Linked DNA regions of Teredinibacter purpureus. The protein of the gene in region 2 binds, or shares a complex with, the protein of the main gene of each other region. Links are inferred from orthologs where the notes say so. Each region holds a gene or a part of one and is shown on either strand. Other genes may lie near its edges.

Region 1 (2,836 bases), 650 kb from region 2 along the record:
GAATATCGGTTGCTTGCCCCTGCGCACCACCAGAAGGCTGGTGAATCATTGTGCGTGCATTTGGTAAACAATACCGCTTACCTTTTGCGCCCGCTGACAGCAAAAACGACCCCATGCTACACGCCTGGCCGATACACATCGTGCTGACATCAGGTTTGATGAACTGCATGGTATCGTATATAGAAAGGCCTGCGGTTACGGAACCACCAGGAGAATTAATGTATAGGTGTATATCTTTATCGGGGTTTTCAGCCTCTAAGAATAGCAACTGAGCGACCACCAAATTGGCCATATGATCTTCTACTTGTCCCACTAAAAAAATAACGCGTTCTTTTAATAAACGGGAGTAAATATCATAGGAACGCTCACCGCGTGCGGTTTGTTCAACAACTATCGGCACCAAAGAACTATCGATTCCAGGCGCAGTACCACCGTACAGATCTAGTTGGGACATAAAATGTTTCCATTCATCAATTTACGATAACAATTATAAATTTTGGGCAGGGGTTGGTCGGCCATGTAAGTTTAGTCGCTTGCCCGAATTTGCACTAGCAAATTACCGACTCACATTCCGAAACAATATATCTACAGCGAATAAACGCGAGTTTGCCCGCCTATAGATCCATTATAAGGGCGAAAAGGCCACATACAATGATTGTAGCCACAATAGAGAGAGATTCTTTACTCAAACGCGCAATCGTTAACCATTCAGTTCAATTGGCGCACGAGAAACACTTTTTATTATTTTTAACGCCACAACACCTCAGTCCAAATTTGGCGCATAAAAAAACAGCCCCATATAGGAGCTGCTTTTATGTATACACGGAAGCGTTATTGATGCCGCTATCCGTTTTCAGATGGCTTTACAATATCTTCGTAAGCTACTTTTTCGTCGGTTACATTAGCCGCTTCTAGCAGAATGTTAACAACTTGCTCTTCAAGAGCAGCCGCCTCAACACTCGCTAACAACTGCTCGTTGCCGTAGTAGTAATTAACAACTTGCTCGGGATCTTCGTAGGTGGAAGCTGTTTCCTCGATAAGCGATCGAACGATATCTTTATCGGCTTTGATTTCTCGGTCTTTAACCAACTCTGAAATCAACAAAGCCAAAGCGGTACGACGCTCGGCTTGCGCTTTAAACATATCGTCTGGCAATAAAGCTTTTAGGTCGAGATTAGCGGCTGCCTGACCATACTGCTGTACCATTTGCTCGCGAAGCGCATTAATTTCGGTAGCAACAAGGGCTGCCGGAAGCTCAATAGGATTGGCCTCAAGCAGTGAAGTCATAACCTGCTCTTTTAGCTTAGCCTTGATAGCCCGCTGCTTCTCACGCTCCATGTTCTCAGCGACATCGGTGCGGAATTTCTCAACGCCACCCTCTTCAACACCAAACTTTGCAAAAAATGCATCATTCAAAGCAGGTAGTTTTTCGCCCTTAACCTCGGTTAAAGAGATGCTAAACTCAGCCTCTTTACCCCGTAATTCTTCTACTTGGTAATCGTCTGGGAACGTTGCCGTAACAACGCCGCTTTCACCGGCTTTCATTCCGATAATCCCTTTCTCAAAACCTGGGATCATAGTGCCAGAACCTAGCGTTAAGGCGTGCGCTTCGGCACTTCCGCCCTCGAAGGATTCGCCATCAATTTTACCTTCAAAATCGATAGTAACTTGGTCACCCTTCTTAGATTTACGCTTTACAGGGTTCATTGTCGCTTGAGCCTTACGCAACGACTCTATCATTTTGTCGATGTCAGCCTCTTCAATGTCCGCATCTAGACGCGAAACAGCTAGCTCATCCAACCCTTTGAGTTCTACCTCTGGGTAAACCTCAAAGGTTGCAACATATTCTATGTCTTTGCCTTCGTCCATCTGAACAGGCTCAATTGCAGGCTGGCCAGCGGGTCGTACAGATTCTTTTGTGACTGCATCGTAGAAAGAGCGCTGTATTACGTCACCAAGCACCTCTTGCCGTACACCGGCGCCATAACGCTGCTTCACCACTTTGAAAGGAACTTTACCTTTACGAAAGCCATTAATGCGTACTGACTTGGCAGCATCATTCAACCGCTTAGTCACTTCTTGATCAACGGCATCCGCTGGGATGCCGATTGTTAAACGACGCTCTAAGCCAGATGTTGTTTCAATGGAAACTTGCATCTTGTTCCTCGTAGAAAATAGTGGAGATTAAACTGTGAATAATATGTTTGAGTTATGGTGCGGTCGGAGAGACTCGAACTCTCACACCTTGCGGCACTGGAACCTAAATCCAGCGCGTCTACCAATTTCGCCACGACCGCATAACTCAAAAACTAGCCACCACCTATATAGATAACGAGAGATTCTCGTCTAACCTGTTGTTTTATAAAGAGTAATTTCAACTTTACTCTTGCAGGTGGCCGCTGAAGGGTGGCAATTGTGCCACACTCATCTGAGCGGTTCAACAATCACATTAAGAAGAAAGTAAAACAGTGCCAGATTAACCCCAACACTGATTAAAGTTCAGCCTAAATTCGCTCAAAAACTGTCGTTATGCCCTGCCCCAAGCCTATACACATAGTAGCAAGCCCCAGCTGTGAGTCATTTTCCTGCATCACTGACAATAACGTTCCTGAAATTCTGGTGCCGGAACAACCGAATGGGTGGCCCAATGCAATTGCTCCCCCATACAAATTAACTTTTTCGTCCATCTTGTCCAATAAAGCTAAGTCTTTTAGGACAGGTAAGGCTTGGGCTGCAAAGGCTTCATTTAGCTCAACCTTGTCAATATCTGTCATTGCCAACCCGGCCAACTTAAGCGCCTTTTGCGTTGATGGCACAGGCCCATAACCCATTATCG
Region 2 (7,136 bases):
TACCGTTGTTGCCGCTGGAATAAAATCAATGGTAACCAACATCGCAAAGAAAGTTGCTATACCGATACTAAACGAAACCGGTACGTTTATGAACAACAGCACCACAAACGTAACCAATAAAACTATGACTGAAACATCCACGCCAATTACTCCACTGTATTCTTATTATTTGATGTCGGTAACGAGATCGTGCTCGGCTACGGCCGAATATGGCGACAGGAGCCGCTCAAGTGCAAACAACGAAATCAATACTCCACTAATTGGAATAACACTGTAAATATACCCTACGCGCACCTGCAGAGCGGCCGAGAGCTGATTCAATTCTAGTGTTAAGCTCACCAAGTTAAAGCCGCCAATCACCATGACGGACAATGCGAAAACCAAACACATGAAATCCGCTGCTTTTTGCGCGATCATGGCTTTTCGCCCTTTTAGCGACCGCGTCACAATATCGAGCCCAAGGTGCGCATGCCGACGAAAAGCATAGGCTGCACCTAAAATGCCTATCCACACCAATAAATAGCGCGCAATCTCTTCGGTATACGAGCTGGGCTGGCTTACGATAAAACGGGTGATCACTTGCCAACTGACGTCGACCACCATCGCAAACATTAGACACCCTAGAAAATAACCCAGTAGAGTTTCTATTTTAACTAAAAGAGATTTCAACATAGTCCCGCCCTAGAGCTCACGAATTCGTTTTAATATTTCGTAAGCTGGCGTCCCAGAATACGATTCCTGCATATCAATAACAGCATCCATAAAAGGTGTTTTGTTAGGACGAACAACCGTTACGCCCGCCGCCTCAACGGCGACTAACGCCTCATCGCTCGCTTTAAGCCACAGGGCTCGCTGATATTCAACGGCCTCATCCATTACAGACTGCAACCATATTTGCTCTTGTTCCGATAACGAATTCCATACATAGCTACTGATTAGCACAATGTCGGGTACTGAGGTATGTTCATTTAACGTGTAAAACTTTGATACTTCGTAATGCTTTGAAGAATAGAAACTGGGAGGATTATTTTCAGCACCATCTACCACCCCTTGCTGTAAAGCGGTATAAAGCTCACCCCATGAAATCGGTGTTCCCGAGCCGCCCATCGCGCGAACCATGCGCACAGATGTTTGACTGTTTTGTACACGGACCTTCATACCTTGCAGGTCCTCTGGTGAGAGCACCTGTTTATCAACGGTATAATAACTTCTGCTACCCGCATCAAAGTAGCCTAACCCTCTCAAGCGAACCTTTTCTCCGGATAACAGCAATTCTTTACCGATGTCGCTATTGAGTACATCCCAATAGTGCTCATGGTCTCGGAAAACATAAGGCATGCTGAATACCTTCATTTCTGGAACAAACCCTTCTAGCGGGCTGGACGAAACCTTAGTCATCGCTAGACTACCAATTTGAAGCAGCTCAATGGATTCCCGCTCCGAACCTAGCTGCCCTCCAGGGTAGATATCAAGCCGCATTGCATCATCAGAGACCTCACCCAGCCTATTCGCCATAAACACCATTGCCTGATGAACCGGATGATTAATATCTAAAGAGTGCGCCATTTTTATCACTCGGGTACTGGACTCCCCAGAACAACCGACAATTAAGCATGAAAACACTGCGGCGAAAACAACCTTAAATCTATATCGAGGACAATTCATTTTTATTGTGTATTTTTTATTTAATGAAGGCTTAGCATTCTAGCAGATAAAAAACTGTGGGCCGCTAGGCTCGCAGAAAGAGTTGGGCAAACCCAATACGAAAGGCTAAACCAGAAACCAGAAACCAGAAACCAGAAACCAGAAACCAGAAACCAGAAACCAGAAACCAGAAACCAGAAACCAGAAACCGATAGATTCGGAATAAACCCTTGCACCAAAACAAGAGCGTATGACCGCATACTCATTGTATACATGTATTTTACATTTCGTAGAGTACAAAAAAAGGCCGCACAATGCAGCCTTTTTTTCAAACTATTGTTAATTACTCAATAATTTTTGCAACAACGCCAGCGCCAACGGTACGACCGCCTTCGCGAATAGCGAAACGTAAACCGTCTTCCATCGCGATAGGAGCGATTAAAGTCACTACCATCTGAATGTTATCACCAGGCATTACCATCTCAACGCCTTCAGGCAATTCGCAAGCACCTGTTACGTCTGTTGTACGGAAGTAAAACTGAGGACGGTATCCTTTAAAGAAAGGAGTATGACGACCACCTTCGTCTTTAGACAGAACATAAACTTCCGCTTCGAACTTAGTGTGTGGGTTAATGGTGCCAGGCTTAGCCAAAACTTGACCACGCTCAACATCATCACGCTTAGTACCACGAAGAAGAACACCAACGTTCTCACCAGCACGACCTTCGTCGAGCAACTTGCGGAACATTTCAACACCAGTACAGGTTGTTTTAGTGGTTTCTCTAATACCGATAATATCGATCTCTTCACCAACATTCACGATACCACGCTCAACACGACCCGTTACAACAGTACCACGACCGGAAATTGAGAATACATCTTCGATAGGCATCAAGAAAGGCTGATCGATAGCACGCTCTGGCTGAGGGATGTATGAATCCAAGTACTCAACCAAAGTTCTAACGGCGGTTGTACCCAGCTCATTGTCATCTTCGCCATTCAACGCCATCAACGCAGAACCAGCTACAATTGGCGTATCATCACCAGGGAATTCGTAGGCGTCTAACAACTCACGCAATTCCATTTCGACCAATTCCAACATTTCGTTGTATTCGTCTGAACCCACGCCACCACAATCTTCTGCAAGAAGGTCAGCTTTGTTCAAGAATACTACGATGTAAGGTACACCAACCTGACGCGACAACAAGATGTGCTCACGAGTCTGAGGCATAGGACCATCGGTCGCGCCACATACCAATATAGCGCCATCCATCTGAGCAGCACCGGTAATCATGTTTTTCACATAATCGGCGTGACCTGGACAGTCTACGTGTGCGTAGTGACGATCTGGAGAATCGTACTCTACGTGTGAAGTAGCGATCGTAATACCACGTTCGCGTTCTTCTGGTGCGTTATCGATACCGTCGAACGCAACAGCTTCACCGCCCCATACTTCTGCGCATACGCGAGTTAGAGCTGCAGTTAATGTTGTTTTACCATGATCGACGTGACCAATAGTGCCAACGTTTACATGGGGTTTGTTACGTTCAAATTTTTCTTTAGCCACTGTTCTATTCCTCTAAATTTTTGAACTTTGAAAACAGAAAAAGGAAATTGCTCATCGTTTAATTTCTAGCGATGATCTCTTCCGCAATATTTTTTGGTGCTTCAGCGTAACGCTCAAACTCCATGGTGAAGGTCGCACGACCTTGGGTTGCAGAACGCAGATCAGTGGCATAGCCGAACATTTCAGCCAGAGGCACCTCTGCATTAACAACCTTACCTGAAGGGTTTTCATCCATTCCCTGAATCATACCACGACGACGATTGAGGTCTCCCACAACGTCACCCATGTTTTCTTCAGGTGTCACGACTTCTACCTTCATCATTGGCTCAAGCAGTACTGCACCGCCTTCCTGTGCCAATTTTTTTGTCGCCATTGAGGCTGCAATTTTAAACGCCATTTCGCTAGAGTCAACATCATGATATGACCCGTCGTATAACGTTACTTTTAGCCCTAATAATGGGTACCCTGCCACTACGCCATTGCGCATTTGCTCAGAAATACCCTTTTCAATCGCCGGAATGTATTCTCTTGGAACAGCACCACCAACGATCTCGTTGACGAATTCAAGACCTTCTGCGTTTGCATCTTCAGCTGGCTCAAACTTAAGCCAAACATGGCCAAATTGACCTCGCCCACCAGACTGGCGTACAAACTTACCTTCTATTTCACTCGAGCGAGTAATACGCTCTCGGTAGGCCACCTGTGGCTTACCTATATTTGCCTCTACACTAAATTCTCGTCGCATACGCTCAACAAGAATATCTAAATGAAGCTCGCCCATTCCCGAAATAATGGTTTGCCCCGTCTCCTCGTCTGTCTTGACACGAAAAGACGGATCTTCCTGGGCTAATTTCCCAAGCGCTACGCCCATTTTTTCTTGGTCGGCTTGAGAGCGCGGCTCAACTGCAACCGATATAACCGGTTCAGGAAACTCCATACGCTCCAATACAATTTTATTCTTTTCCGAGCAAAGCGTATCACCCGTGGTGACATCTTTGAGCCCAATTGCCGCGGCGATATCGCCTGCCAGCACCTCCTTAATCTCTTCTCGACTATTCGCGTGCATTTGCACCATACGCCCTACACGCTCACGCTTGTGCTTAACCGAGTTATAAACGCCTGTACCACTTTCAAGCCGCCCCGAATAAACGCGAAAAAACGTCAAGGTACCCACAAAAGGGTCGGTTGCTATTTTAAACGCTAGCGCTGCAAAAGGCTCTTTATCGTCAGCCTCTCGATGCTCAACGGTTTCTCCATCCTCAAGAGTACCGTCGATCGGTTTCACTTCTGTCGGTGCGGGCAAATATTCAATAACGGCATCAAGCATTGCTTGTACACCTTTGTTCTTAAACGCCGAACCGCCAAGCACAGGCACAATATCGTTCGCCAGTGTTCTAGAGCGAATACCCGCCTTAATTTCTTCGTCAGTGAGCTCCCCACCTTCGAGGTACTTATCCATTAGCTCATCATTAGCTTCAGCCGCAGCCTCTACTACCGTCTCGCGCATTTCTTCACACTGCGTGAGCATATCTTCTGGTATATCGCCGTATTCGAAGGTCATTCCCATGTCACTTTCGTTCCACAAAATGGCCTTCATCTTTATTAAATCGACAACACCCTTAAATTCATCTTCTGCCCCAATTGTCATCTGCAGAGGAACAGGGTTGGCTCCGAGCCGCTCTTTCAATTGGTCTACAACCATCTCGAAACTAGCGCCAGCGCGATCCATTTTGTTCACGAAGACCATACGGGGAACTTCGTATTTGTTAGCTTGCCGCCAAACGGTCTCCGTTTGAGGCTGGACACCGGAAGAACCACACAAAACAACAACCGCCGCATCAAGCACCCGCAATGAGCGCTCCACTTCAATCGTGAAATCAACGTGCCCGGGCGTATCAATTATATTGATGCGATGCTGATCGAATTGCTGCTGCATTCCAGACCAAAAACAAGTTGTTGCTGCAGAGGTAATGGTTATACCCCGCTCTTGCTCTTGCTCCATCCAGTCCATCGTGGCGGCGCCATCATGGACTTCACCAATTTTGTGAGACAAACCAGTATAAAAAAGAACACGTTCTGTAGTGGTCGTTTTACCCGCATCAACATGCGCACAGATACCGATATTTCGATAACGTACGATGGGTGTCTTACGTGCCACTATGCTCTATCTCCAACCACTACCGGTATTTAGTCTCACAACAAATTATAAAAAACTGTAATTTGAAGGTCGAATTTTAACGTTATGAAAACGCTAAAAGGCAGCTATGGGCTGCCTTCTGCTGCAAATCTAAAACTATCGTCACGCAGCCTTTAACAGCTGTGTAGATTTTAGAAGCGGAAGTGCGAGAACGCCTTGTTCGCTTCAGCCATACGGTGAACGTCTTCACGTTTTTTAACCGCACCACCTTTACTCGCAGCAGCATCTATCAATTCACCAGCCAAACGCTGAGGCATAGATTTCTCACCGCGATTACGGGAGTACTCTACCAACCAACGCATTGCCAATGCTTCACGTCGCGAAGGACGCACTTCAACTGGCACCTGATAAGTTGCACCACCCACACGGCGAGATTTAACTTCCACCAAAGGGGCAATATTTTCTAATGCTTCACCAAAAATTTCCAAAGGATCTTTACTGGCTTTTTCTCGAACCAGCTCCAATGCACCATAGACAATGCGTTCAGCAACTGATTTCTTACCACTAACCATTACATGGTTCATAAACTTGGCCAAAGTCACGTTACCAAATTTAGGATCTGGTAATATTTCGCGCTTGGCGACAACTCTTCTTCTAGGCATGTTATTAACTCACCGTTTACTCAATATTCAGGTTAATCCGAGACGCTTTGAGTAATTCTTTAAAAGAAACGCTCGGCCTTACTGGTTCTTCCGTAAAACGCTTACGGATATCAAACAACCCTTACTTAGGACGTTTGGTACCGTACTTAGATCGTGCTTGTTTACGATCTGCTACGCCAGACGTATCTAAAGAACCACGAACAGTGTGATATCGAACACCAGGCAAATCTTTTACTCGACCGCCTCGAATCAATACAACGCTGTGCTCTTGTAGATTGTGACCTTCACCACCGATGTAGGAAGACACCTCAAAACCGTTAGTCAAACGCACACGACATACTTTACGCAGTGCTGAGTTTGGCTTTTTAGGTGTTGTTGTGTAAACACGAGTACAAACACCTCGGCGCTGAGGACATGCTTCTAAAGCACGAACGTCACTAGCCTGAACTTTGCGTTTTCTCGGCTTACGAACCAACTGGTTGATCGTTGCCATGAAACTTAACTCCAAAAATAAATTAGGTTCCTGCCGCTTTAATCGCGGAAACAGAAACTATTCCACTTAAAAAGGACAATACTTGTCCTCCGCCAATAACAGCGGGTGGCGCATTGTAATGACACCACCCGCTATCGTCAACATCTTAGACCCTCTATATAGAGGGTTTATGCCTCTTCTTACGAGGCACTCGACTTCAACGCTTCCGTTAAGGCCGCTTCTACTTCAGCTGCACTCACGCTATCTGATGGAGAAGCCTTTTCTTCACGACGACGCTTTCGCTCTGAATGGTAAGTCAAGCCCGTACCAGCCGGTATCAAACGACCAACTACGACGTTCTCTTTCAAACCTCGCAAGTGATCGATTTTGCCGGTAACCGCAGCTTCCGTTAGCACTCGAGTAGTCTCTTGGAACGATGCAGCAGAGATAAAGGACTCAGTAGCCAAAGACGCTTTGGTGATACCTAACAGCTGCCGCTCGTACTGCGCGGGCTGGCGAGACTCAGCACGAAGCTTTTCATTGGCTTCAAGCGCATTATTGTACTCAACCTGCTCACCTTTCACGAAGGCTGAATCACCCATAGACGTAATTTCGGCCTTACGAAGCATTTGACGAACAATTGTCTCAATGTGT

The links.
Region 1: the proteins of rpsG (region 2) and tig are in contact, whole or in part, in a crystal structure (PDB 3GTY), measured with the Thermotoga maritima proteins. The link is inferred for Teredinibacter purpureus from one-to-one orthologs. Residues at the interface, in WP_004081843.1 of Thermotoga maritima: Lys34, Lys52, Lys55, Glu59, Arg62, Gln63, Glu66, Asn67, Lys69, Val71, Arg95, Ala109, Lys110, Lys111, Gly112, Arg113, Pro114, Glu117, Glu121, Ile124, Ala125, Tyr127, Asn128, Asn129, Thr130, Gly131, Lys135, Asp139, Arg142, Met143; in WP_004081061.1 of Thermotoga maritima: Glu122, Val124, Val129, Leu130, Tyr133, Glu188, Gly259, Ile262, Tyr263, Glu266, Ser270, Glu273, Gln274, Glu277, Arg308, Gln311, Ile312, Ser315, Tyr316, Glu325, Arg329, Arg336, Leu363, Phe366, Trp367, Arg373, Leu377, Arg381, Leu384, Glu387.

What each region holds. Positions count from the first base shown.
Region 1 is NZ_CP060092.1:3,791,307-3,794,142, forward strand. It holds tig (trigger factor), read right to left. Parts: upstream 2,158-2,836; coding sequence 844-2,157; downstream 1-843. Other genes in the region: clpP (ATP-dependent Clp endopeptidase proteolytic subunit ClpP), read right to left, coding at 1-454; fadA (acetyl-CoA C-acyltransferase FadA), read right to left, coding at 2,505-2,836. UniProt on the Bacillus subtilis protein: Involved in protein export. Acts as a chaperone by maintaining the newly synthesized protein in an open conformation. Functions as a peptidyl-prolyl cis-trans isomerase.
Region 2 is NZ_CP060092.1:4,439,070-4,446,205, forward strand. The notes cover bases 4,276-7,136. They hold rpsG (30S ribosomal protein S7), read right to left. Parts: upstream 6,011-7,136; coding sequence 5,540-6,010; downstream 4,276-5,539. Other genes in these bases: fusA (elongation factor G), read right to left, coding at 4,276-5,369; rpsL (30S ribosomal protein S12), read right to left, coding at 6,132-6,503; rpoC (DNA-directed RNA polymerase subunit beta'), read right to left, coding at 6,683-7,136. Also shown: H5647_RS19810 (TRAP transporter large permease), read right to left, coding at 1-141; H5647_RS19815 (TRAP transporter small permease), read right to left, coding at 166-669; H5647_RS19820 (TRAP transporter substrate-binding protein), read right to left, coding at 682-1,566; tuf (elongation factor Tu), read right to left, coding at 1,988-3,211; more of fusA, read right to left, coding at 3,270-4,275.